3 regions of the Salmonella sp. FC25216 genome follow, and region 2 is predicted to be linked to each of the others. Evidence: predicted binding sites of a transcription regulator. Region 2 holds the regulator's gene; each other region holds the start of a gene.

Region 1 (8,294 bases), on a different contig from region 2:
TCGGCCTGCGCATTCTTGAGGGCTACGGGGTAACGGAATGCGCGCCAGTGGTATCGATTAACGTGCCGATGGCGGCTAAGCCTGGCACTGTTGGCCGTATTCTGCCTGGAATGGACGCTCGTCTGCTGGCGGTACCTGGTATTGAAAACGGCGGTCGGTTACAGCTTAAAGGGCCGAATATCATGAATGGCTATCTGCGCGTGGAAAAACCGGGCGTGCTGGAGGTGCCGTCGGCGGAAAACGCCCTGGGCGAAACCGAGCGCGGCTGGTACGATACGGGCGACATTGTACGCTTCGATGAAAATGGTTTTGTGCAGATTCAGGGGCGCGCGAAACGCTTCGCGAAAATTGCTGGCGAAATGGTCTCGCTGGAGATGGTCGAGCAACTGGCGCTTGGCGTCTCGGCGGACAAAATGCATGCTACAGCCATTAAAAGCGATGCCAGCAAAGGTGAAGCGCTGGTACTGTTTACGACGGACAGCGAACTCACCCGCGAAAAGTTACAGCACTATGCCCGTGAACACGGTATTCCGGAACTTGCCGTCCCGCGCGATATCCGTTATCTGAAACAGCTTCCCTTACTTGGCAGCGGAAAACCCGATTTTGTCACGCTGAAAAGCTGGGTGGATGCGCCGGAACAACATCATGAGTGAGTCAGTACGCACTAACACCTCCATCTGGTCGAAAGGGATGCTGTCGGTGATTGTCGCGCAGTTTCTCTCGGCTTTTGGCGATAATGCGCTGCTGTTTGCGACGCTGGCGCTGCTGAAAGCCCAGTTTTATCCGGACTGGAGCCAGCCTGTTCTGCAAATGGTGTTTGTGGGCGCTTACATTCTTTTTGCGCCGTTTGTCGGTCAGATCGCGGACAGCTTTGCCAAAGGCCGGGTGATGATGGTCGCCAATGGCCTTAAACTGGCGGGAGCGGCAGGTATCTGCCTCGGCGTGAATCCTTTTGTCGGTTATACGTTGGTCGGGATTGGCGCGGCGGCTTATTCTCCAGCGAAATACGGCATTCTGGGCGAACTGACGACAGGTGATAAGCTGGTTAAAGCCAATGGTCTGATGGAAGCCTCTACTATTGCGGCGATTTTGCTCGGTTCTGTCGCTGGCGGCGTATTGGCCGACTGGCATGTCATCGCCGCACTGGTCGCCTGTGCGTTGGCCTACGCTGGCGCAGTGGCGGCGAACCTGTTTATCCCGAAGCTTGTGGCGGCGCGTCCAGGACAATCCTGGCGGTTGGCGGCGATGACGCGTAGCTTTTTCTGCGCTTGCGTTGTCCTTTGGCGTAACGGTGAAACGCGTTTTTCGCTGGTGGGCACCGGGTTATTTTGGGGCGCAGGCGTGACGCTGCGTTTTCTGCTGGTACTGTGGGTGCCGGTGGCGCTGGGCATTATGGATAACGCCACGCCGACTTACCTGAACGCCATGGTGGCGGTAGGGATTGTGGTCGGCGCGGGCGCGGCGGCAAAACTGGTGATGCTGGAGACCGTATCGCGCTGTATGCCCGCCGGGATTTTGATTGGTGTTGTGGTCGCGATCTTCTCATTACAGCACGCATTGTTGCCTGCTTATGCCTTGTTGCTGTTGATAGGTATGCTGGGCGGCTTTTTTGTAGTGCCGCTCAACGCCTTGCTACAGGAGCGCGGTAAGAAGAGCGTTGGCGCCGGGAATGCCATTGCCGTACAAAATCTGGGCGAGAATAGCGCCATGCTATTAATGCTGGGGTTGTACTCGCTGGCGGTGCTGGTTGGCGTTCCGGCAGTGGCGATAGGTATCGGCTTTGGCGTGCTGTTCGCGCTGGCGATCGCGGCGCTGTGGATCTGGCAGCGCCGGCAGGCATAATGCAGAATGAATATGCCGGGTGGCGAGTGCGCCTTATCCGGCTTGCAGGTTCGGGAAGCGTAGCGCCACCGGGCACTGACCATCACGGCGCCGGATAGGTATAAACCTGATGCGCCGCCTCAATCTCCGCCAGGACCTCTTCGCTTAACGTCAGATGCAGACTTTCCACATTCGTCTTGAGCTGCGCCATCGTGGTTGCGCCCAGTAACGTACTGGCGACAAACGGCTGGCGGCGAACAAAGGCCAGCGCCATCTGCGCCGGATCAAGATTGTGACGCTTCGCGATGTCGACGTAGGCGGCAACGGCTTTTTGCGCCTGTTCGCCGCTGTAACGTGTGAAGCGGCTGAACAAGGTATTCCGCGCGCCTGCGGGTTTGGCCCCGTTCAGGTATTTACCGGTTAACGTGCCAAACGCCAGACAGGAATAGGCGAGCAATTCAACGCCTTCATACTGGCTGACTTCCGCCAGCCCGACCTCGTAGCTGCGGTTTAACAGGCTATAGGGGTTCTGGATAGTGACAATACGCGGCAGGTCATGTTTTTCCGCCAGATGCAGATAGCGCATAACGCCAAACGCTGTCTCATTTGAAACACCAATATAACGAATCTTACCCGCTCGCTGAAACTCACTTAGCGCGTCTAACGTCTCCAGTAGACTTACTACTGGTGCGGAGTCTGTCCAGCTATAGCCGAGTTTACCGAAGCAGTTAGTGGGTCGCTGCGGCCAGTGCACCTGATACAAATCCAGATAGTCGGTCTGCAATCGGGTCAAACTGTCGTGTAGCGCTTCGCGAATATTTTTTCGATCCAGCGCCTGATGAGGTCGGATGCCTTGATCATTATGACGTGCCGGTCCGCTGACTTTGCTGGCGATGATCAGTTTTTCACGGTTGCCGCGTTTGGCGAGCCAGTTACCGATATAGGATTCCGTCAGCCCTTGCGTTTCCGGGCGCGGCGGTACCGGATACATCTCGGCGGCGTCGATAAGGTTAATGCCATTTGCGACGGCATAGTCGAGCTGTGCGTGAGCGTCGGCTTCGCTGTTTTGTTCACCAAATGTCATTGTGCCCAGCCCTAGCGTACTTACTTCGAGCGAGCTGTGGGGTATACGGTGATAGTGCATAGCCGTTTCCTTTTTATTATGAAGTCAGAAATTCCCGACAAAGGACAATAAAAATGGCAGAGGGAAGGCAAAAGGGAAAGTAAAATTGCAGGCTGCGCGGCGTAATTGTTACCGGGCGTGGTCGCCACGCACCGTTCCTGGACGCAGCCTGAAGGTCTACAGAATGCTGACCCCGATCACAGGCTATCGTTTAACGTTCGATGATTTGAGACACTTCGTCACGGTTGATTTGCATCTCGTTTCCCTGTGCATCGGTATAGCTGACCAGACCGGTATCGTCGTCAACTTGCGGTTTTCCATCGGTCAGGATCATACGACCATCTTTTGTCGCCATCACGTAATCGCTGCTGCATCCGGATACCGCAAAAGCCAACCCTACTGCGGAAATTACAACTGCCCATTTTTTCATCCGTTTGTCCTCACGTAACCTGCATCTGATAATAGTCTGTTAATCATATGTCTGATAATAGTCTAGTAATAACGCGCAGCTCTGCATGTCGGAAGCAGCAAAATCTTAATCTGTGAGAAGAAAGGAAATAAAGTGAGTATTCGCTCCCCGGCGGGGGAGCGAGACAGGATTACAGCGGATTCTTTTTACTGCGCAACAGATTCAGGCTCTCTACTGCGATAGAGAAGAACATGGCGAAATAGATATACCCTTTCGGAACGTGAACGTCGAAACTTTCCAGAATCAGGGTAAAGCCAACCAGGATCAGAAAGGAGAGCGCCAGCATTTTTACCGACGGATGACGATCGACAAACTCGCCGATGGGCCGTGCCGCAAACATCATGACGCCCACGGCAATAACGACCGCCGCCATCATAATAAACAGATGGTCGGAGAGGCCAACCGCTGTGATAACTGAATCAAGACTGAAAATAATATCCAGCAGCATAATCTGCACTATTGCGCCCAGGAAAGAAGAAACACGGGTTTTTAACCCCTCTTCTTCGCCTTCGATGGACTCATGAATCTCCTTGCTGGCTTTCCAGATTAAAAATAACCCGCCCAGTAAAAGAATGAGATCGCGGGCGGAAATCGCTTCGCCGAAAAGCTCAAACAGCGGATTAGTCAGGCGAGTGACCCAGGCGATTGATGCCAGCAACGCCAGACGCATTATCATCGCCGCCGCCAGCCCAAGCCGCCGCGCGTGGTTCCGTTGCGCCGTAGGAAGTTTTGCTACCACCAGAGAAAGAAAAATAATGTTGTCGATCCCAAGTACAATCTCCAGCAGCGTCAGCGTACCGAGCGCCAGCCAGGCATTGGGATCGGTTATCCATGCAAATAACATCGAACAAAGTCCTGCCAAAAAAAGAAGCGGTAATTATAGGCCTGTCGTGCGGCGGGCGAAAGCCCGGGCTGAATTTGCGCAACCGCGAAGGGTGTAAAATAGCGGCGACAATGCGTTTACGCTTATCGGACGTCGGCCCGATGCGTAGCCATAGCGGGGGCGCGTTTGCGCGTAGCGGGCGTTACGGATTCTGCAATAAAAAATGGCGAGCCAGCAGCGCCTGCGTAAAATTTTTTTTCAGATAAAATCCACGCGGTAGCGTCAAAATCGGTTCCCCGCGCGCGCCGATAGCCTCGGTGAGCGCCCTGGCATTGGCGGCTTTGGGCCGCAGTTGCAAGACTTCGCCATGGCGGGCGGTAATGCGTTCCACCTGCCCCAGCACTATCATGTCCATCAGCTCTTCCCAGTCGAGGCGTAATTGTCTGTCTTCTTCTTCACTCGGACTCCAGAGTAGCGGCGAACCTACGCGGCGTTCGGCTAACGGTATGCTGCGCTCGCCTTCGACCGGCACCCATAGCACACGCTTCAGTTTATGGCGTACGTGGCTTGTCTCCCAGGTCACGCCGCTGTTACCGGTTAACGGCGCCACGCAAACAAAGGTTGTTTCCAGAGGACGACCCAGGCTATCCACAGGGATGGTTTTCAGTTCTACGCCTAACGCGGCGAAATCCTGCTCCGGCTTGCTTCCGGCGCTGGCGCCGAGCCAGATCTCCAGCAGAACGCCGATCCAGCCTTTGTCTCGCTTCAAATCTTTAGGTGTGGTAATACCAGCTATCGCTGCCAGCTCGCCTAACGTATAGCCGGAAAGCTGCCGCGCCTGGGCTAACAGCAATGCTTCCGAAGCAGGCGGAGTCAGTAGCGGACAAAGAGCGGACATTGCAATTACCTTAGGTTAAAAAATGAGCAGTGATTTTATACCGTGTGAACAGAGTTTATCTTTTTCTGTGTCCTATATTCAATAGACTGATTTTTATTGCTTTTTTTGTGTTGTTTCTTCGTGTTGCGCAACGCAGGAGCAGGTTTTCCAATTCTGGTCACTGACAATAAACAGGATCTTACACTATGTTATCCACAGAAAGTTGGGATAACTGTGTAAAACCACCACTACTGTTTCCATTTACAGCCTTGACGTGCGACGAAAATCGAAAATTCAGACAAATAGTGCGTAAGTTATTGGCACAATCTGTGGATAAAACCGACGCTGGTTGATCTTTCATCAGCATAAGGATCTTAGGTGTGACGCTGGTCACGATTTATGAAGGTGACATGTAATATTTGTCTATAACGCCATGAATATAAGGCACTATTTTTACTGTCTCTCACACGAGGAATTCAGACTGTTCTGGGTTTTCCCGTGGTAATTCCATACTTCTTCACAACTATATCCACAGAAAAGGTGAATAAAATGGCGCAAGGGCGTCATCATCTGTTTATAACTCGGCCATTTACTGTGAGTTATTCAATTGTTATTAGGCTGTGTCACTATTACAGAGTGGTTTACCGCCTCACTGGAGTATGAAACAATCGTTCATATATAAGGTTTATGTTGAGGTAGTCCGGTGATTGATGACGATGGCTACCGCCCAAATGTAGGTATCGTAATTTGTAATCGTCAGGGGCAGGTGATGTGGGCCCGGCGATTTGGTCAGCACTCCTGGCAGTTCCCGCAGGGCGGGATAAATCCAGGGGAGTCGGCAGAACAGGCGATGTACCGGGAACTGTTTGAAGAAGTAGGGTTAAGCCGTAAAGATGTGCGAATCCTTGCTTCAACTCGCAACTGGTTGCGTTACAAGTTACCAAAACGTTTGGTGCGTTGGGACACAAAGCCGGTATGTATCGGCCAGAAACAAAAATGGTTTCTTTTGCAGTTAATGAGCGCCGACGCCGAAATCAATATGCAAACCAGCAGCACGCCGGAGTTTGACGGCTGGCGCTGGGTAAGTTACTGGTATCCGGTTCGACAAGTGGTGTCGTTTAAACGCGATGTCTACCGCAGGGTAATGAAAGAGTTTGCAAGTGTTGTAATGGCGCTTCAGGATAATACGCCTAAGCTACAAAGCGCGCCTGCTTATCGACGTAAAAGAGGTTAAGCCACGCAAATTATGCTCACTCGCCTGCGCGAAATAGTCGAAAAAGTGGCCAGCGCGCCGCGTCTGAACGAGGCGCTGAATATTCTGGTCACGGATATCTGTCTTGCGATGGATACAGAGGTTTGCTCGGTTTACCTGGCCGATCATGACCGACGCTGTTATTACCTGATGGCGACGCGGGGATTGAAAAAACCGCGTGGTCGAACCGTTGCGCTTGCGTTTGATGAGGGGATCGTTGGCCTGGTGGGTAGGCTGGCGGAACCCATTAACCTTGCCGATGCGCAAAAACATCCCAGCTTTAAATACATTCCGTCGGTAAAAGAGGAACGTTTTCGCGCGTTTCTCGGCGTGCCGATCATTCAGCGTCGCCAACTTCTGGGCGTGCTGGTCGTACAGCAGCGCGAATTGCGCCAGTACGATGAAAGCGAAGAGTCTTTCCTCGTCACGCTCGCCACGCAGATGGCGGCTATCTTGTCACAGTCGCAGGTCACAGCGCTGTTCGGGCAATACCGGCAGACACGAATCCGCGCGCTTCCTGCGGCGCCGGGCGTGGCTATCGCGTCGGGCTGGCAAGATGCGACCATGCCGCTGATGGAACAGGTTTACGAAGCGTCTACGCTGGATACCTCTCTTGAACGTGAACGATTGACCGGCGCGCTGGAAGAGGCGGCGAACGAATTCCGACGGTACAGCAAACGCTTTGCCGCTGGTGCGCAAAAAGAGACGGCGGCCATTTTCGATCTGTACTCACACCTGCTTTCAGACGCCAGATTGCGTCGCGAGCTTTTCGCCGAGGTTGACAAAGGCGCTGTTGCGGAGTGGGCCGTTAAAAAAATCATCGAAAAATTTGCCGAACAATTTGCGGCGCTAACCGATAACTACCTCAAAGAACGTGCGGGAGACTTACGCGCTCTGGGGCAGCGACTGTTATTTCATCTTGATGATTCAGTCCAGGGGCCAAACGCCTGGCCGGAACGTTTTATTCTGGTCGCGGACGAGCTGTCGGCGACCACGCTGGCGGAGTTGCCGCAGGACAGGCTGGCTGGCGTTGTGGTGCGCGACGGCGCGGCAAACTCTCATGCGGCGATTATGGTGCGCGCGCTCGGTATCCCGACCGTTATGGGCGCTGATATTCAGCCTTCGGTGCTACATCGTCGTACTTTGGTGGTGGATGGTTATCGCGGTGAATTACTGGTCGATCCTGAACCGGTGCTTATTCAGGAATATCAGCGGCTCATTAGTGAAGAGATCGAACTCAGTCGCCTGGCAGAGGACGACGTCAATCTTCCCGCCCAACTGAAAAGCGGCGAGCGCGTCAAAGTGATGCTGAATGCCGGGCTCAGCCCCGAGCATGAGGAAAAGTTAGGCGCTCGGATCGACGGTATCGGCCTGTACCGTACTGAAATCCCCTTCATGCTGCAAAGCGGGTTTCCCTCGGAAGAAGAGCAGGTGGCGCAGTATCAAGGGATGCTGCAAATGTTTAACGATAAACCGGTGACGCTGCGAACCCTGGATGTGGGAGCGGATAAGCAACTGCCCTACATGCCGATCAGCGAGGAGAACCCGTGTCTGGGCTGGCGCGGGATTCGCATTACGCTGGATCAGCCGGAGATCTTTTTGATCCAGGTCCGCGCGATGCTGCGCGCCAATGCGGCGACTGGCAACCTCAGCATTTTGCTGCCGATGGTTACCAGCATTGATGAAGTCGATGAAGCGCGCCGCTTGATCGAACGCGCCGGACGCGAGGTCGAGGAGATGATCGGCTATGCGATCCCGAAACCGCGTATCGGTATTATGCTGGAAGTACCGTCAATGGTATTTATGCTGCCGCATCTGGCTAACCGGATCGACTTTATCTCGGTCGGCACTAACGATTTAACGCAATATATCCTGGCGGTAGATCGCAACAATACCCGCGTGGCCAGTATTTATGACAGCCTGCATCCC
Region 2 (8,294 bases):
ACGGTCGCGCCAATACGACCGATGGTTATAAGCTGGCGGATGGGGCATCGAAAGACGGCTGGATGTTCACCGCCGAACATACGCAAAGCATGTTGAAAGGCTATAACAAGTTTGTCGTGCAATATGCCACCGATGCCATGACCACGCAGGGTAAAGGCCAGGCGCGTGGTTCTGACGGTTCTTCATCTTTCACCGAAGTATTACCTGATGGAACCAAAATTAATTACGCCAATAAGGTCATCAATAATAATGGCGATATGTGGCGTATTTTGGATCATGGCGCCATCTCGCTTGGTGACAAATGGGATCTGATGTACGTCGGTATGTACCAGAATATCGATTGGGATAATAACCTGGGTACCGAGTGGTGGACCGTGGGCGTACGTCCAATGTACAAGTGGACGCCAATCATGAGTACCCTGCTGGAAGTTGGCTACGACAACGTGAAATCTCAGCAGACCGGCGATCGTAACAATCAATATAAAATCACTCTGGCGCAACAGTGGCAGGCGGGCGATAGCATCTGGTCGCGTCCGGCTATCCGTATTTTCGCCACCTACGCGAAATGGGATGAGAAGTGGGGCTACATCAAAGACGGCGATAACATTTCCCGTTATGCCGCAGCGACTAACTCCGGCATTTCCACCAACAGCCGTGGCGATAGCGATGAGTGGACCTTCGGCGCCCAGATGGAAATCTGGTGGTAATACGACGGTCATCTGACGTAACGAGGGGCGTAAGCCCCTCTGAAACATCAGGTCTGATGATGCCTGTAAGCCGGATAAGGCGCCAGCCGCCATTCGGCGATATGTTTGGGTTGGCGCGCTATTGCCTGGCTACCGCTGAACCCGCCTTATTGAGGTGATAATAATGAAAATGAAGAAAAGTCTCGTCGCCCTCTGTTTAACCGCAGGGCTGTTCGCCAGCGTACCGGGTATCAGCCTGGCGGAAGTGAACTATGTACCGCAAAATACCAGCGCCGCGCCCGCTATTCCTGCTGCTGCGCTACAGCAATTAACCTGGACGCCTGTAGACCAGTCAAAAACGCAGTCTACCCAACTGGCGACTGGCGGCCAGCGCCTTGACGTTGCCGGCATTACCGGCCCGGTCGCCGCTTATAGCGTTCCGGCGAATATCGGCGAGCTGACATTAACTCTGACCAGCGAGGTCAATAAGCAAGCCAGCGTTTTTGCACCAAACGTGTTGATTCTTGACCAAAATATGACGCCTTCGGCGTTCTTCCCCAGCAGTTACTTTACTTATCAGCAGCCGGGTGTCATGAGCGCAGACCGGCTGGAAGGCGTGATGCGCCTGACCCCCGCGCTCGGGCAGCAGAAACTCTATGTTCTGGTGTTTACGACCGAAAAAGATCTTCAGCAAACCATCACGCTGCTCGATCCGGCAAAAGCCTATGCCAAAGGCGTCGGCAACTCTATCCCGGATATTCCCGATCCGGTTGCGCGCCATACCACTGACGGCGTAGTGAAACTGAAGGTGAAAACCAACAGCAGCTCCAGCGTATTGGTCGGGCCGTTGTTTGGCTCGTCCGGTACCGGGCCGGTAACGGTAGGCAATACCGCCGCGCCGGTCGCTGCGCCAGCGCCAGTCGCGCCGAAGAAAAGCGAACCGATGTTGAACGATACGGAAAGCTATTTTAATAAAGCGATTAAGGATGCCGTAGCGAAAGGCGATGTCGATAAAGCGCTGAAACTGCTTGATGAGGCCGAACGTCTGGGATCGACATCTGCCCGTTCCACCTTTATCAGCAGTGTAAAAGGCAAGGGGTAATCGTTTCCCCACAGTGCTGATTTTGCAGCAACTGGTGCGTCTCCTGGCGCACCTTTTTTTATCATTTTATGCGAATTGTTATTTTTTTGTTGCGCAACAGATCACTTAATTGTGATTACGCCCCCCGTAATGCCTTTTCTGAGATACAATGACTTTAGGTTATGAATCGGAGAGTAAGGCATGTCACACCCTGCGTTAACGCAACTGCGTGCGCTGCGCTATTTTGATGCGATTCCTGCGCTTGAGCCCCATTTGCTGGACTGGCTATTGCTGGAAGATTCTATGACCAAACGTTTTGAGCAGCAGGGAAAGCGAGTAAGCGTGACGCTGATTCGGGAAGCGTTTGTCGGCCAAAGTGAGGTCGAGGAAGCGTCAGGTTTACTGCCATCCGAATCCCGCTACTGGCTACGTGAGATACTTCTTTGCGCTGACGGCGAGCCCTGGCTTGCCGGACGTACCGTCGTACCGGAATCCACGCTGTGCGGACCTGAACAGGTCTTACAACATCTGGGTAAAACCCCGCTTGGACGTTATCTATTTACATCATCGACACTGACCCGCGATTTTATTGAAATTGGACGCGATGCAACGCTGTGGGGGCGCCGCTCTCGCCTGCGGTTGAGCGGAAAACCGCTGTTGCTTACCGAGCTTTTTTTACCTGCATCGCCGCTGTACTGAGAGGAAGATAAAGATGGAGTGGAGCCTGACGCAGAGTAAGCTGCTGGCGTTTCACCGCTTGATGCGTACAGATAAGCCTATTGGCGCGTTGCTGCTGCTCTGGCCGACGCTTTGGGCGTTATGGGTGGCGACGCCGGGTATGCCTCAGCTGTGGATTTTGGCGGTTTTTGTCGCCGGCGTGTGGTTAATGCGCGCGGCAGGCTGCGTGGTGAATGATTATGCCGATCGTAAATTTGACGGACATGTAAAACGTACTGTAAACCGGCCTTTACCCAGCGGCGCCGTGACAGAGAAAGAAGCGCGCAACCTGTTTGTGGTACTGGTGTTGCTGGCGTTTCTGCTGGTGCTGACGCTGAACGCCATGACGATTCTGCTTTCCGTGGCGGCGCTGGCGTTGGCCTGGGTTTATCCCTTTATGAAACGCTACACCCACCTGCCGCAGGTAGTGCTGGGAGCCGCTTTCGGCTGGTCAATTCCCATGGCGTTCGCCGCGGTGAGCGAATCCCTGCCGTTGAGCTGCTGGCTGATGTTCCTCGCCAATATTCTCTGGGCGGTGGCTTACGATACGCAATATGCGATGGTCGACAGAGATGACGATATCAAGATAGGCATTAAATCGACCGCGATTCTGTTTGGTCGTTATGACAAATTGATTATCGGAATTCTGCAGCTTGGCGTAATGGCGTTAATGGCGCTGATCGGCTGGTTGAATGGTCTGGGATGGGGATATTACTGGTCTGTACTGGTGGCGGGCGCGCTGTTTGTATACCAGCAAAAACTGATTGCGAACCGTGAGCGCGAAGCCTGCTTTAAAGCCTTTATGAACAATAACTACGTTGGCCTGGTGCTATTTTTAGGGCTGGCGATGAGTTACTGGCACTTCTGATGTCATGCCGGGCGGCGGCTACGCCTTACCCGGCCTGCAAACCCAAAATTTTCAATACGTCATATCAGTCGCCCGATAAGCTTGCGTCATCGGGCATTTCAGGCGCTGGCTTACTCGCCCTGCGTCGCGCTTTCAATCGTCAGACGGACATCAGAGGTAATCAGATCGGCAAGCATCTGATATATCTTCATCGTTTCTGCTGGTTCGGCATCGCCGGTATCACTGATATAGCCCTCATCCCGTAGCGTTAGCACTAATGAACTGAACACCGCCTTGTCGAAAAACTCCGGCGCGTTAATACCGTGCAGGACAGACAGACGTTGCGCCACGGTACGGCTTTCTTTCTCCAGCGTACTGCGGTTGATGGACGGATTGGCGCTCAACAGCCAGAACGTAATGGCATAACGCTGTAGCGTTTCGCGCGCGCCCGCCGCCAGCAGTTGCAGCGTACGGGAATGCGCCGGGTTGATATGCAGTTCGTCGTCCTGCACGGTAATCAGCCCCTGACGCTGCATTTCACTGGCCAGTGCGTCAATCACCGCAGCTAACTCCTCGCGCTCCCAGCGTAGGAACAGCTCCGCTTTTAACATCGGATAGAGCGCTTCAACATGCTGCTGCAACGCATCACGCGAAATGCGGCGATGCTGGGTGATAATCGCCGCCATCAGCGAAGGCATAATCAACATATGCGCGATGTTGTTGCGATAGTAGGTCATCAACACTGCCTGCTCGCGCGGCAGGATGATGATATCGCCAATGGTGTCTTTCTCGACCTCAAACTTATTCATCTGCAGCGCGTGAGCGATGAGCTCGTCAGCGCTGGCGGCAGGAACGGTTGAGTCCGTAGAATAAGGGACATTGCGCATCAGATCGAGATAACAATCGAGCTGCTCGGTAAGCTGCTCGCGGGTGAGCGAGCGCTGACGCGACGCCAACAGCGCGGTACAACACAGGTTCATCGCGTTTGCCGCGCCAGCGTTGTTAATACGCACCATCAGATCGGCGGCGATACTATTTACCGTCGGCGTCAGCCAGGCCGGGCGTATTGCCTCTATAGGGTCGATAGATTCGCGCCACTCCGGCACATGCTGATTCAGGTACGTCATAAGCGGCATCGGTTCGCCAAAGTTAACGTAGCCCTGACCCAGATTGCGCAGCTTGCTCAGACCGCGCAGCATCTGCGGCAGACTCTCTTTCTCTTTTGTCGCGCCGCGCAGTTCTTTAGCATAGGTTCCCACTTCCATGACGTGCTCATAGCCGATGTAAATAGGCACTAACGTAATTGGACGGGTACCGCCGCGCAGCATCGCCTGGATAGTCATCGACAGTGTGCCGGTTTTCGGATCTAACAAACGTCCGGTACGCGAACGTCCTCCTTCGACAAAATATTCTACGGAGTAGCCGCGGCTGAACAGCTCGCCCAGATATTCGCGAAAAACGGTGGAATAGAGTTTATTCCCCTTAAAGGTGCGACGAATAAAGAACGCGCCCAGACGGCGGAAAATCGGGCCAGCGGGCCAGAAGTTAAGGTTGATACCGGCGGCAATATGCGGCGGAACCAGTCCCTGATGGTACAGCACATAAGAAAGGAGCAAATAGTCCATATGGCTGCGGTGACAGGGCACATAGACGATTTCATGCCCGTCGTGCGCCAGTTGGCGTACGCGCTCGGCGTTATGCACGTTAATCCCCTGGTAAAGCCGGTTCCAGGTAAACCCCAAAATCCTGTCGGTCAAACGAATCATCTCGTAAGAGAAGTTCGCCGCGATCTCTTCCATCAGCGCAATGGCGTTTTGCTGCGCTTTTTCATGAGAGATTTTCTTACTGCGCGCTTCGTCTTCTACCGCGCGGGCGATAGCTTTCGAGGCCAGCAGTTTGTTAAATAGATCCTGACGGGCGGGCAGGCGTGGGCCAACAGCCGCCAGGCGCTGGCGAGCAAAGTGCATACGCGCCACGCGCGCCAGTTTCTGTGCGATGATTTTATCGGTGCCGTGTTCATCAGCCATGCGACGTAATGAGACGGACGGCGAGAATCGGACAAAGCTATCGCGACCCAGCCAGGAGATGGCAAAAAATTTCTGTACGCCGTTCATCATACGTAGAGGCGGGTTCTCTTCTCCCTTTTCACGACCCGGCGCGCGGCCAAACATCACGGAAACGGGCACCATCTGCACGTCCAAAGCCGGATTACTACGATGCAGATCGAGATAATCGTGAAAAAGTTTCACCGACTCTTCTTTTGGCGTGTAATACGTAAAGACGCGCGGTCCGCCGTGAATAAATACATAGCGCGGCAACAGCGCGCCGTCGATCTCCAGCGGCTCCAGCGGATCCGGGAGATCGTGCGCCAGACATTGAGCGCGCAGCGTCAGTAAGTCCGCTTTTGAGTTGTATGGCAAGACATACATAATGGGACGAGAAGTATCGAGTCCCAATTCCTGAGCGGGTTCCGCCGGAATAGACTTGCTTTTTACCAGTATGCTTAATGGTAAATTCAGTAATTTGTAGTAAATTCGTGGCCAGCCGGACATAAACGATGTAAAGCCTCTGGTTAATAATGCAAATGCGCTGCAAGGATATCAGAAAGTTTAGCGAATTTCTGTTGTATCCCGTCATACTTCGCGCTGCGTTACGGTAGTCCGAATCGTGCGGGGCAACCGTATAATGTCATTGACGTTAATAATGTAAAAAGGTTCTTTTGATGGCCAATAATACCACTGGATTTACCAGAATTATCAAAGCGGCAGGGTATTCCTGGAAAGGATTTCGCGCCGCATGGACTCACGAAGCTGCGTTTCGCCAGGAAAGCCTCGCGGTATTGCTGGGCGTCGTCATCGCCTGCTGGCTGGATGTGGATGCGATTACCCGTGTGTTATTGATAGGTTCCGTTTTACTTATCATGATTGTTGAAATCCTCAACAGCGCTATTGAAGCGGTCGTTGATCGCATTGGTTCTGAATACCATGAGCTTTCCGGCCGCGCGAAAGATATGGGATCGGCTGCGGTACTGCTGTCTATTTTCGTTGCCCTGATGACCTGGGGCATCCTGTTATGGTCACATTTTCGATAAAGGTTCCAAATTTTATAAATCTCTTGTTTTTTGCGCCGTTTGTGGTTCCAAAATCACCTTTAACTGTATATACTCACAGCATGACTGTATATACACCCAGGGGGCGGAATGAAAGCGTTAACGGCCAGGCAACAAGAGGTGTTTGATCTCATTCGGGATCACATCAGCCAGACAGGTATGCCACCGACGCGTGCGGAAATCGCGCAGCGTTTGGGGTTCCGTTCCCCAAACGCTGCGGAAGAACACCTTAAAGCGCTGGCGCGCAAAGGGGTGCTTGAAATCGTTTCCGGCGCATCGCGAGGCATCCGTCTGTTACAGGAAGAAGAGGACGGATTACCGCTTGTCGGGCGTGTCGCGGCGGGCGAGCCGCTTCTGGCGCAGCAGCATATTGAAGGCCATTATCAGGTCGATCCTTCTTTATTCAAACCCAGCGCCGATTTCCTGCTGCGCGTGAGCGGTATGTCGATGAAAGACATCGGTATTATGGATGGGGATTTGCTGGCGGTACATAAAACGCAGGACGTGCGCAATGGCCAGGTGGTTGTCGCTCGCATTGACGATGAAGTGACAGTAAAACGCCTGAAAAAGCAGGGCAATAAAGTGGAGCTGCTGCCGGAAAACAGCGAGTTTACACCGATAGTGGTGGATCTGCGCGAGCAAAGCTTTACGATTGAAGGGCTGGCGGTAGGTGTTATTCGCAACGGGGAATGGTTGTAATCTCTTAATCTCCTTGTACGCCGCCATCCGGCAATCTTGTCCTGATGGCGCTGTGCTTATCAGGCCTACGGGAATGCAGTTGCTGAAATGATTAATTTGTAGGCCGGATAAGGTGTTACGCTGCCATCCGGCAATGAGCACGTTTCGTTTAACTCCTTGTCAGGCTTTTCTCCATGCCGTTTTTTACCTCTTCTGATAAAGCTCTCTGGCGTCTTGCGTTGCCGATGATTTTTTCTAACATCACCGTTCCCTTACTGGGACTGGTCGATACGGCGGTGATTGGTCATCTGGACAGCCCGGTTTATCTGGGCGGTGTGGCGGTGGGAGCGACTGCCACCAGCTTTCTTTTCATGCTGCTGCTATTTCTACGTATGAGTACTACTGGGCTAACGGCGCAGGCATTTGGCGCCAAAAATCCACTGGCGTTAGCCCGGGCGCTCATTCAGCCGTTGTTACTGGCGCTGGGCGCTGGCGTGATGATTGTGCTATTTCGCACGCCGCTTATCGAGCTGGCTTTACATATTGTCGGCGGGAACGACGCTGTCCTGGTACAGGCGAGACAATTCCTTGAAATTCGTTGGCTAAGCGCTCCCGCGTCACTGGCGAATCTGGTGCTGCTCGGTTGGCTGTTAGGCGTCCAGTATGCGCGGGCACCCGTTATCTTGTTGGTCGTGGGCAATATCCTCAACATCACGCTCGACCTGTGGCTGGTGATGGGGCTTCATATGAACGTGCAGGGTGCCGCCCTGGCGACGGTCATCGCAGAATATGCCACGTTACTGATCGGCTTCATGATGGTGCGTAAAGTTCTCCATCTCCGCGGCGTGTCGCTGGATATGCTAAAACAGGCCTGGCGCGGCAACGTGCGCCGTCTTTTGGCGCTCAATCGCGATATCATGCTGCGCTCATTGCTCCTTCAGCTTTGTTTTGGCGCAATCACGGTGTCAGGCGCGCGGCTGGGCAGCGATATTATCGCGGTAAATGCAGTACTGATGACATTACTCACCTTTACGGCCTATGCGCTGGACGGCTTTGCTTATGCGGTAGAAGCGCACTCCGGTCAGGCTTACGGCGCGCGTGACGGTAGCAAGCTACTGGATGTCTGGCGAGCGGCGTGTCGCCAGTCAGGAATTGTGGCCTTGTTGTTTTCCACAG
Region 3 (8,294 bases), on a different contig from region 2:
CTCCCTGTCGTTTCACCAAGCAGATCCGCCAGATGGTGAATATAATCCGCACGACCAGGCACCGGCGGACATAAAAACCCTTGCGGAATGTCCCAGTGTGTGACGGCATAAAAATGCGCCAGCAATGCCTTATTGAGCGCTTTTACCGCTTGCGGATTAGCAAAATCAACGCTCTGTTCACCTGCGGGCGTGCGGGTAAGAAAGGAGGTCAATTCCGGCGTGGTCTGACACAGTGCGGCGAGATCATAACGGTGTTGATGGCGGTTGCGCGGGTGTAACCCCGGTTTCTGGGCGGACATGGCATTCTCCTTTTAGCAGCGGCGTAAGATACCCGTATAACGCCACGGGGTAAATATACCACCGCGAATTCCCTGCCTCGCTCGATTTATCGGATACCTGAATATCATTGGCTCTGCTCATGGTCTGAAAAGGTCGCGCGATGCGATTTTTTCGCCTGACGGCGCTACACTTAACCTCAGGCACCCTACAATCAGGAGAGCGTGATGGCATCCGGCTGGGCAAATGACGACGCAGTGAATGAACAAATCAACAATACCATTGAAGATGCCGTTGCCCGCGCTCGCGGCGAACTTCCGCACGGCGAAAGTCTCGATGAATGCGAATCTTGCGGCGACCCTATCCCTGAAGCGCGGCGTAAAGCCGTACCGGGCGTTCGGTTATGTCTATCCTACCAGCAGGAGAAAGATTTACATAATGCAACATTTTCAGGATATAATCGCAGAGGTTCAAAAGACAGCCAGTTACGCTAACCTTTCTTTACCTAAACCGCCAGTATTATCCATTCCTTTACGCTCATGCTTTTTAGCGTTCTGCGTCGCAGAATGTGCCGTTAACCTCGGCTCTGTAAAGCCAGATGACAAGAACGGTAAATTCCACCGTTGAATTAATTAATAATCAATAGGTTATTTGTCATTCAAAAATTTTGAGCAAGGCCGTCAATTCTATTCGATTTTATCTTTCGCAAAAAACCGTGATACTCATCACATCGACGAAACAACGTCCCATAAACAGAATAACCTGCGAGAGATGAACCATGAAAACCATTAAATATGCTGTTGCAGCCATCGCGCTTTCCACCCTTTCTTTTGGCGCTTTTGCCGCAGAATCGGTTAGCGCGTCTCAGACGCAAAACCTGCATAAAATCGGCGTAGTTTCTGCCGACGGCGCCACCACGCTGGATGGCCTGGAGGCTAAACTGGCCGAAAAAGCCGCTGCTGCTGGCGCAAGCGCTTATAACATCACCTCCGCCGTGGGTAATGACAAAATGAGCGGTACTGCGGTGATTTATAAATGATTTACCTGCCCGCCAGATTTCAGGCTGTAACATCGCTGTTGTTTGGATTCTGACGGGTATTACCCTCGTCTGCTTGCCAACAGACCCACTGCTCCAACCCTCATTAACCCTGTTTGTTACCCTTATTTGCCCGTCCGCCACTGGACGGGTTTTTTTATTCGCTAAAAGTCTGTTCGACTCGCGCAAGCCCGTCTTTTAACGTCGCCGCCTCTCCCGTCGCAACCAGACAACAGGCCATTTGCGTTTTTAATGATTGCGGCACCGGCTCGCGTCCGGCAACGCAGCGCTCAATCCAGCGCGCGGTGATTTCAGGATCTTTATTCGCAGGCAGTGAAAACGGCTCGTCGTGCGTGTCGCTCTGACGCTCATGTAGTACCTGCACGCCGCGGCTATCAATCAGGCTGATTTGCGGACAGCGTTGCGGGTTGGCATAGACTTCACCTTCGGTGCCATGCATCAGCAAAGCCCGCCCGCCAATGCGGCTAAAAAAGGTCGCCACACGCGGTACATATTCAGGATGAGAAACGCTTGATAAACGCAGCGCGGCATCCTCAGCAAACGGCGTCGCCAGTTTAGCCAGTGAATGCGCGCTGTTGCGCACGCCCATCCGCCAGCGCATCGCCAACTGTTTTTCCAGTGGCGGACAGAGCGCGCTCACCGGGATAAACACCGGCTGGTGTCCGTCCAGTTTGGCCTGCGCTTGTCCGCCGTGTAGGGTGGGTACAATCCCCATCAGCTCAAATAGAGTTTCCGTCAGTACGCGGGTCGGATCTTCACTGACGCCGTGCACTACGACTGGAAAGCCCAACTTATGCAGCAGGATGGCCAGCAGCGGCGTTAAATTCGCCTGTTTACGCGCGCCGTTATAGCTGGGAATAACAATCGGCAGCGGCTTATCCGCAGGCGGTGTCAGTTTGATGGTATGATTCTGCATGGCTTCATAAAAGCCCAGCATTTCGGCTCCGCCTTCGCCTTTAATACGCAGCGCCATCAATATGCTGCCCATTTCCAGGTCGGGGACGTCGCCATTCAGTATTCGGGTATACAAACCGCGCGCGGTATCCAGATCCAGATCGCGGGCGTGATTTTTACCTCGCCCGATCTCTTTGATGATCTTGCGATAATCCATTGAAAGCTCCTTAAAGTGTGCTCACAGCATTAACGCCGTCGGCGGCGTGCAGGTTTTGCTTTTGGTTTTACTATAACGTCTGGCACGGCAGGCTGCTCTATCGGAAAAACAGGTAAGGCATTCAATAAACGCTGTCCGTAGTTTTTGGTCAACAAACGCTTATCATAAATGACCACTTCTCCCCGACAGGCGTGGCTACGGATCAATCGCCCTACCTGCTGAATTAAATTAAAAGACGCACTTGGTAAGCTTTGTACCTCAAACGGATAACGATTCAGGCTTTTTAGCCATTCGCCTTCAGTGATCACGACCGGGCTGTCAATCGGCGGGAAGGCAATTTTATGGATATGGACCTGCGTCAGCAGATCGCCTTTAAGATCCAGCCCTTCGGCAAAAGACTGAAGCCCAACCAGCACGCTGCGTTCGCCGCTCTCCACCCGTTTACGGTGCAGCTCCACCAGCCGGTAACGCGGCTGATCGCCCTGGACCAGGAGGAGTAAGCGCACATCAGCGACATGCTCCAGAAAACGCTGCATCGCCCGCCCGCTGGCGAATAGCACCAGCATACCATGATGTTTTTTGCTCTCCAGTTGCTCGCGAAAATAGGCCGCCATTTCGGCTATATGCTGCTCTTCGTTATCAATGGTGGGTTCGTAGCGCATTTGAGGAATCACCAATTTCCCCTGCTCCACATGATTAAATGGCGAATCCAGCGCTACAAAGCGGTCGCCGGCTTTTTCTTTTAAGCCGCTCATTTCCTGCAGGCGCGAAAAGCTATTAAGCGAGCGCAGCGTCGCCGAGGTGACAATAATGTGCGGTACGCTGCGCCATAACAATCTTTCCAGCTGATCGCTGACGCGGATACCGACACAATGGAACCAGACGTGGAGCTGCCCTTCGCGTATTTCGCGCGTCGCCCATTTGGACACCGGCGCGCCTGAAGACTGCGCCATCGAAGCCAGCCGCCATAATTTACTTTGCGCCTCGAACATTCCCAGCGCCCGGTTCATCTGTAAAATCACCCGATGCAAACGCACAATATCGTGCGACCCGGTTTTTTCGCTGAGATCGTTGAGAAAGGACTCCGCCAGCCCACGCAGCGTTTCGGTCAGCTTCGCCAGCCGCTGGCAGATTTCCATGACCTCAGCGGGCAACTCGCCCATTGCAAAACGGTGCTCCGCCTCCTGCGCTGCGGGCATATACAGATTAAGAATGGCATTGAGCGAGGCGATCAGCTCGTATACCTCCTCGCAATGAGCGTTAAGTCGCTCAGGATTCGCTAACGGCGGCGTGGTTTTAGGACGAAATTGCTCCATGCAGGTCGCCACCAGTTTGTTGAACAGATCCAGTTGCAGACGATACCAGGAGGCGGTAATTTCCGCGCTCATCTCCAGCGCGTCGCGAGCGACATCGGGCAGATGATGACCTTCATCCAGTACCAGCAGCAGATGCTTCGGTTCCGGCAGTACGGCTTCGCTTTCCATCGCCGCCATTACCAACGCGTGATTCGCCACCACGACTTCCGCTTCCTGTATTTCACGTCGGGCGACAAAGAATGGACATTCGCGGTAATAGTGACAGTTGCGGTTCAGACAACTGGCTTTATCGGTACTTAATCGTCGCCACAGATCGTCGTCAATAGCAATGTCGGTATGATCCCGCAGACCATCCCATTTGTAACCGTCAAGATCCCCTTTCAGCCTGGCGCAGCGCTTTTGCTCTTCCTGGTTGTTAGGCGTCAGTTCGTCATCAAGAAAGGCGAGCAGATCCTGCTGCGTAGGCTCGCTACTGGCGAGCGCCGTCAGGTTTCGCGGACACACGTAACGCCCGCGGCCAAAGGCGGCGGTAAAGCGCAGATCGGGGATGATTTTTCGTAGCAGCGGCAAATCTTTGCTAAAGATCTGATCCTGTAACGCCACGTTAGCGGTACTGACCACCAGCGTTTTTTGCTCTTCCCGGGCAATGGCGATGCCGGGAATAAGATAGGAAAGGGTTTTCCCGACGCCGGTCGGCGCTTCAATAGCCAGATGTCTCCCTTCTTCCCCGGCCAGCGTTCTGGCGACGTCAGCAATCATCTGCCGCTGCGGCGCACGGGGAATAAAGTCGGGAATCTGGTCCTGAAGCGCCTTATACCAGGCGGCGATTTGCGCTTTCAGCGCAGCGGTCAATGCCATGAGAAAACCTGAAGTACTGTATAAACAGCCACTATTGTGTCACATTTCAGGGGCGGGAAATACCTTTTTTGCCGGTTCTGGAATACGGCTCGCAACGCCGCTTTTATCTGCCGGATGGCGGCGACAAGCGCCTGATCCGCCTACGCCGCGTCATACGCAGGCCCGGTAGGCGTCGCGCTACCGGGCATATTGCCGGATAAAATTTACTGGGCGGGCGTGATTCTGCGCGGGCGACGCGGCGGACGCGCTTTGTCGCCAGCGGGTTTCCCCTCGCCTGCGCGCGGTTTTGATTTCGCCTTCGGCGCCCCGCTATCCTGACGTCGCGGCTGCTGACTGCGCCCCGCTCCGCCTTGACTTTGACCGCGTCCACGACCGCCGCCGCGCTGCTGACGGCCATTCTGAATCGGCTCCGCTTTAATCGACGGGTCCGGCTCATAGCCCGGCGTCGTAATGCGTGGGATCTCTTTTTTCAGCAACTTTTCGATATCACGCAACAGTTTATGTTCGTCAACACAGACCAGCGACAGCGCCTCGCCGGTTGCCGCCGCGCGACCGGTACGGCCAATACGGTGTACATAATCTTCCGGCACGTTAGGCAGTTCATAGTTGACCACGTGCGGCAGTTCTTCAATATCCAGACCACGCGCCGCAATATCCGTCGCCACCAGCACGCGAATATCGCCGGATTTAAAATCGGCCAGCGCGCGGGTACGTGCGCCCTGCGATTTATTACCGTGGATCGCCGCGCTGCGAATACCGTCTTTATTAAGCTGTTCCGCCAGATGGTTCGCGCCATGTTTGGTGCGGGTGAAGACCAACACCTGCTGCCAGTTGCCCTGGCCAATCATTTGCGACAACAATTCACGCTTACGTTTTTTATCCACAAAATGCACGTGCTGCGTCACCTGCTCTGAGGCCGTATTGCGGCGCGCCACTTCGATTTCCAAAGGGTTGTGCAACAGCTTTTCGGCGAGCGCTTTGATGTCGTCGGAGAAAGTGGCGGAGAACAGCAGGTTCTGACGCTTCGCCGGCAGTTTCGCCAGCACGCGACGAATGTCATGAATGAAGCCCATATCCAGCATACGGTCGGCTTCATCCAGTACCAGAATCTCAATCTGATCCAGCTTCACGGCATTTTGATGTTCCAGGTCAAGCAGACGTCCCGGCGTCGCCACCAGCACATCCACGCCGCCGCGCAGTTTCATCATCTGCGGATTGATGCTTACGCCGCCAAATACCACCAGCGAGCGAATGTTAAGATATTTACTGTAATCTCTGACGTTTTCGCCAATTTGCGCCGCCAGCTCGCGGGTTGGCGTGAGGATCAACGCACGCACCGGACGACGACCTTTAGCGTGCGGCTGATGGGTAATCAGATGCTGCAACAATGGCAGGGTAAAGCCCGCCGTTTTACCGGTCCCGGTCTGGGCGCTGGCCATCAGATCGCGGCCTTCCAGCACGGCGGGAATCGCCTGCTGCTGAATAGGGGTAGGTTCACGGTAACCCTGCTCGGCAATGGCGCGCAGGATATCAGGGTTTAATCCCAGGGAATCAAAAGACATAACTACTCCGGACCGCCCCGACCGTTGCCGGTGTAGTTTTCAGGGAGATGCTCAAATTTGGAATGACAAAAACCACAATGTCATGAAGGGGCGGAGTGTAGCAGTTTTTGTGATGCGGCGCATAAATTATCCCGAAAGGTGGCAAAGACAAATTAATCGACCACACTGGACAAGTGCCATTATGAGTCATAATCTTAATCAATCGATTGATTAAGAATTAGGGCGTGTGATGAATATTCCCACCACGACCACCAAGGGCGAGCAGGCGAAAAGCCAGCTAATTGCCGCCGCGCTGGCGCAGTTTGGCGAGTATGGCCTCCATGCCACCACGCGCGATATCGCCGCGCTGGCGGGGCAAAATATTGCCGCCATTACTTACTATTTCGGCTCAAAAGAGGATTTATACCTCGCCTGCGCCCAGTGGATTGCCGATTTTCTTGGCGAAAAATTTCGCCCCCATGCTGAAAAAGCGGAACATCTGTTTAGCCAGCCAGATCCTGACCGGGACGCCATACGCGAGTTAATTCTGCTCGCCTGCAAGAACATGATTATGCTGCTGACGCAGGAAGACACCGTTAACCTGAGTAAATTTATTTCACGCGAGCAGCTCTCTCCCACGTCGGCCTATCAACTGGTTCATGAACAGGTTATCGATCCGTTGCACACCCATCTGACAAGATTGGTTGCCGCTTATACTGGCTGCGACGCCAATGATACGCGCATGATTTTGCATACCCATGCCTTACTGGGCGAAGTGCTGGCGTTTCGTCTCGGCAAAGAAACTATTTTGTTACGTACCGGCTGGCCGCAGTTTGATGAAGAAAAAGCGGAGCTGATTTACCAGACGGTAACCTGCCACATCGATCTTATTCTGCACGGTTTAACGCAAAGGAGTCTGGACTGATGAAAAAACCTGTCGTTATCGGACTGGTAATCGCAGCGATCGTCGCTGTGATTGCCGGTGGAACCTGGTGGTATCAAAGTCGGCAGGACGATGGGCTGACGCTATACGGTAATGTCGATATTCGTACCGTCAATATCAGCTTTCGCGTCGGCGGCAGGCTGGCGTCGCTGAATGTTGATGAAGGCGATACTATCAAAGTCGGACAGGTGCTCGGCGAACTGGATCACGCGCCATACGAAAACGCGCTGATGCAGGCGAAAGCTGGCGTGTCGGTCGCTCAGGCGCAATACGATTTGATGCTGGCAGGCTATCGCGATGAAGAGATAGCCCAGGCCGCCGCCGCCGTCAGACAAGCGCAAGCCGCCTATGACTACGCGCAAAACTTTTATAACCGTCAGCAAGGACTGTGGAAAAGCCGCACCATTTCCGCTAACGATCTGGAAAACGCCCGCTCATCGCGCGATCAGGCGCAGGCGACGCTGAAATCCGCGCAGGATAAACTGAGCCAGTACCGTACCGGTAATCGTGAACAGGATATCGCCCAGGCGAAAGCCAGCCTGGAACAGGCAAAGGCCCAACTGGCGCAGGCGCAGCTTGATTTGCAGGACACCACGCTTATCGCGCCTGCCAACGGGACCTTGCTCACTCGCGCGGTCGAGCCGGGCAGTATGCTGAACGCCGGCAGCACGGTATTAACGCTCTCGCTGACCCGCCCCGTCTGGGTGCGCGCCTATGTCGATGAACGCAACCTCAGTCAGACACAGCCGGGACGCGACATTCTGTTGTATACCGACGGACGTCCTGACAAACCTTACCACGGCAAGATTGGTTTCGTTTCGCCCACCGCGGAATTTACGCCGAAAACTGTCGAAACGCCGGATCTGCGTACCGATCTCGTCTATCGCCTGCGCATTATCGTCACCGATGCGGACGATGCGTTACGCCAGGGGATGCCGGTCACGGTGAAATTTAATGACGAGGCACGGCATGAGTGAGGCCGTTATTACACTGCACGGTCTGACGAAGCGCTTTGCGGGAATGGATAAACCCGCCGTCGCGCCGCTCGACTGTACCATTCATTCCGGTTATGTCACCGGACTGGTAGGGCCGGACGGCGCAGGAAAAACCACGCTGATGCGTATGCTGGCGGGCCTGCTCAAAGCCGATGGCGGCAGCGCGTCTGTATTGGGCTTCGACCCGATACAAAACG

Evidence for each region. Region 2 encodes LexA, which represses DNA repair genes until DNA is damaged. Its sites were predicted from a motif close to TNCTGTATGTACATACAGNA; they were not measured.
Region 1: the regulator LexA is predicted to act here: its motif matches at 5,363-5,382, upstream of mutH (DNA mismatch repair endonuclease MutH).
Region 3: the regulator LexA is predicted to act here: its motif matches at 4,633-4,652, upstream of dinG (ATP-dependent DNA helicase DinG).

Annotation. Positions count from the first base shown of each region.
Region 1 is NZ_JBDGON010000003.1:180,284-188,577, reverse strand. It holds gene aas (bifunctional acyl-ACP--phospholipid O-acyltransferase/long-chain-fatty-acid--ACP ligase) at 1-653, shown strand, start outside; gene lplT (lysophospholipid transporter LplT) at 646-1,842, shown strand; gene AC3G3F_RS07110 (NADP(H)-dependent aldo-keto reductase) at 1,925-2,965, opposite strand; gene AC3G3F_RS07105 (YgdI/YgdR family lipoprotein) at 3,156-3,374, opposite strand; gene AC3G3F_RS07100 (TerC family protein) at 3,544-4,257, opposite strand; gene mutH (DNA mismatch repair endonuclease MutH) at 4,439-5,134, opposite strand; gene rppH (RNA pyrophosphohydrolase) at 5,817-6,347, shown strand; gene ptsP (phosphoenolpyruvate--protein phosphotransferase) at 6,360-8,294, shown strand, end outside.
Region 2 is NZ_JBDGON010000001.1:698,248-706,541, reverse strand. It holds gene AC3G3F_RS03240 (maltoporin) at 1-707, shown strand, start outside; gene malM (maltose operon protein MalM) at 871-1,788, shown strand; gene ubiC (chorismate lyase) at 1,969-2,466, shown strand; gene ubiA (4-hydroxybenzoate octaprenyltransferase) at 2,480-3,352, shown strand; gene plsB (glycerol-3-phosphate 1-O-acyltransferase PlsB) at 3,463-5,883, opposite strand; gene AC3G3F_RS03215 (diacylglycerol kinase) at 6,054-6,422, shown strand; gene lexA (transcriptional repressor LexA) at 6,531-7,139, shown strand; gene dinF (MATE family efflux transporter DinF) at 7,313-8,294, shown strand, end outside.
Region 3 is NZ_JBDGON010000005.1:89,674-97,967, reverse strand. It holds gene rlmF (23S rRNA (adenine(1618)-N(6))-methyltransferase RlmF) at 1-299, opposite strand, end outside; gene AC3G3F_RS11810 (DksA/TraR family C4-type zinc finger protein) at 504-770, shown strand; gene ybiJ (DUF1471 family protein YbiJ) at 1,055-1,315, shown strand; gene ybiB (DNA-binding protein YbiB) at 1,470-2,444, opposite strand; gene dinG (ATP-dependent DNA helicase DinG) at 2,474-4,618, opposite strand; gene rhlE (ATP-dependent RNA helicase RhlE) at 4,822-6,180, opposite strand; gene cecR (transcriptional regulator CecR) at 6,410-7,084, shown strand; gene hlyD (secretion protein HlyD) at 7,084-8,079, shown strand; gene AC3G3F_RS11775 (ATP-binding cassette domain-containing protein) at 8,072-8,294, shown strand, end outside.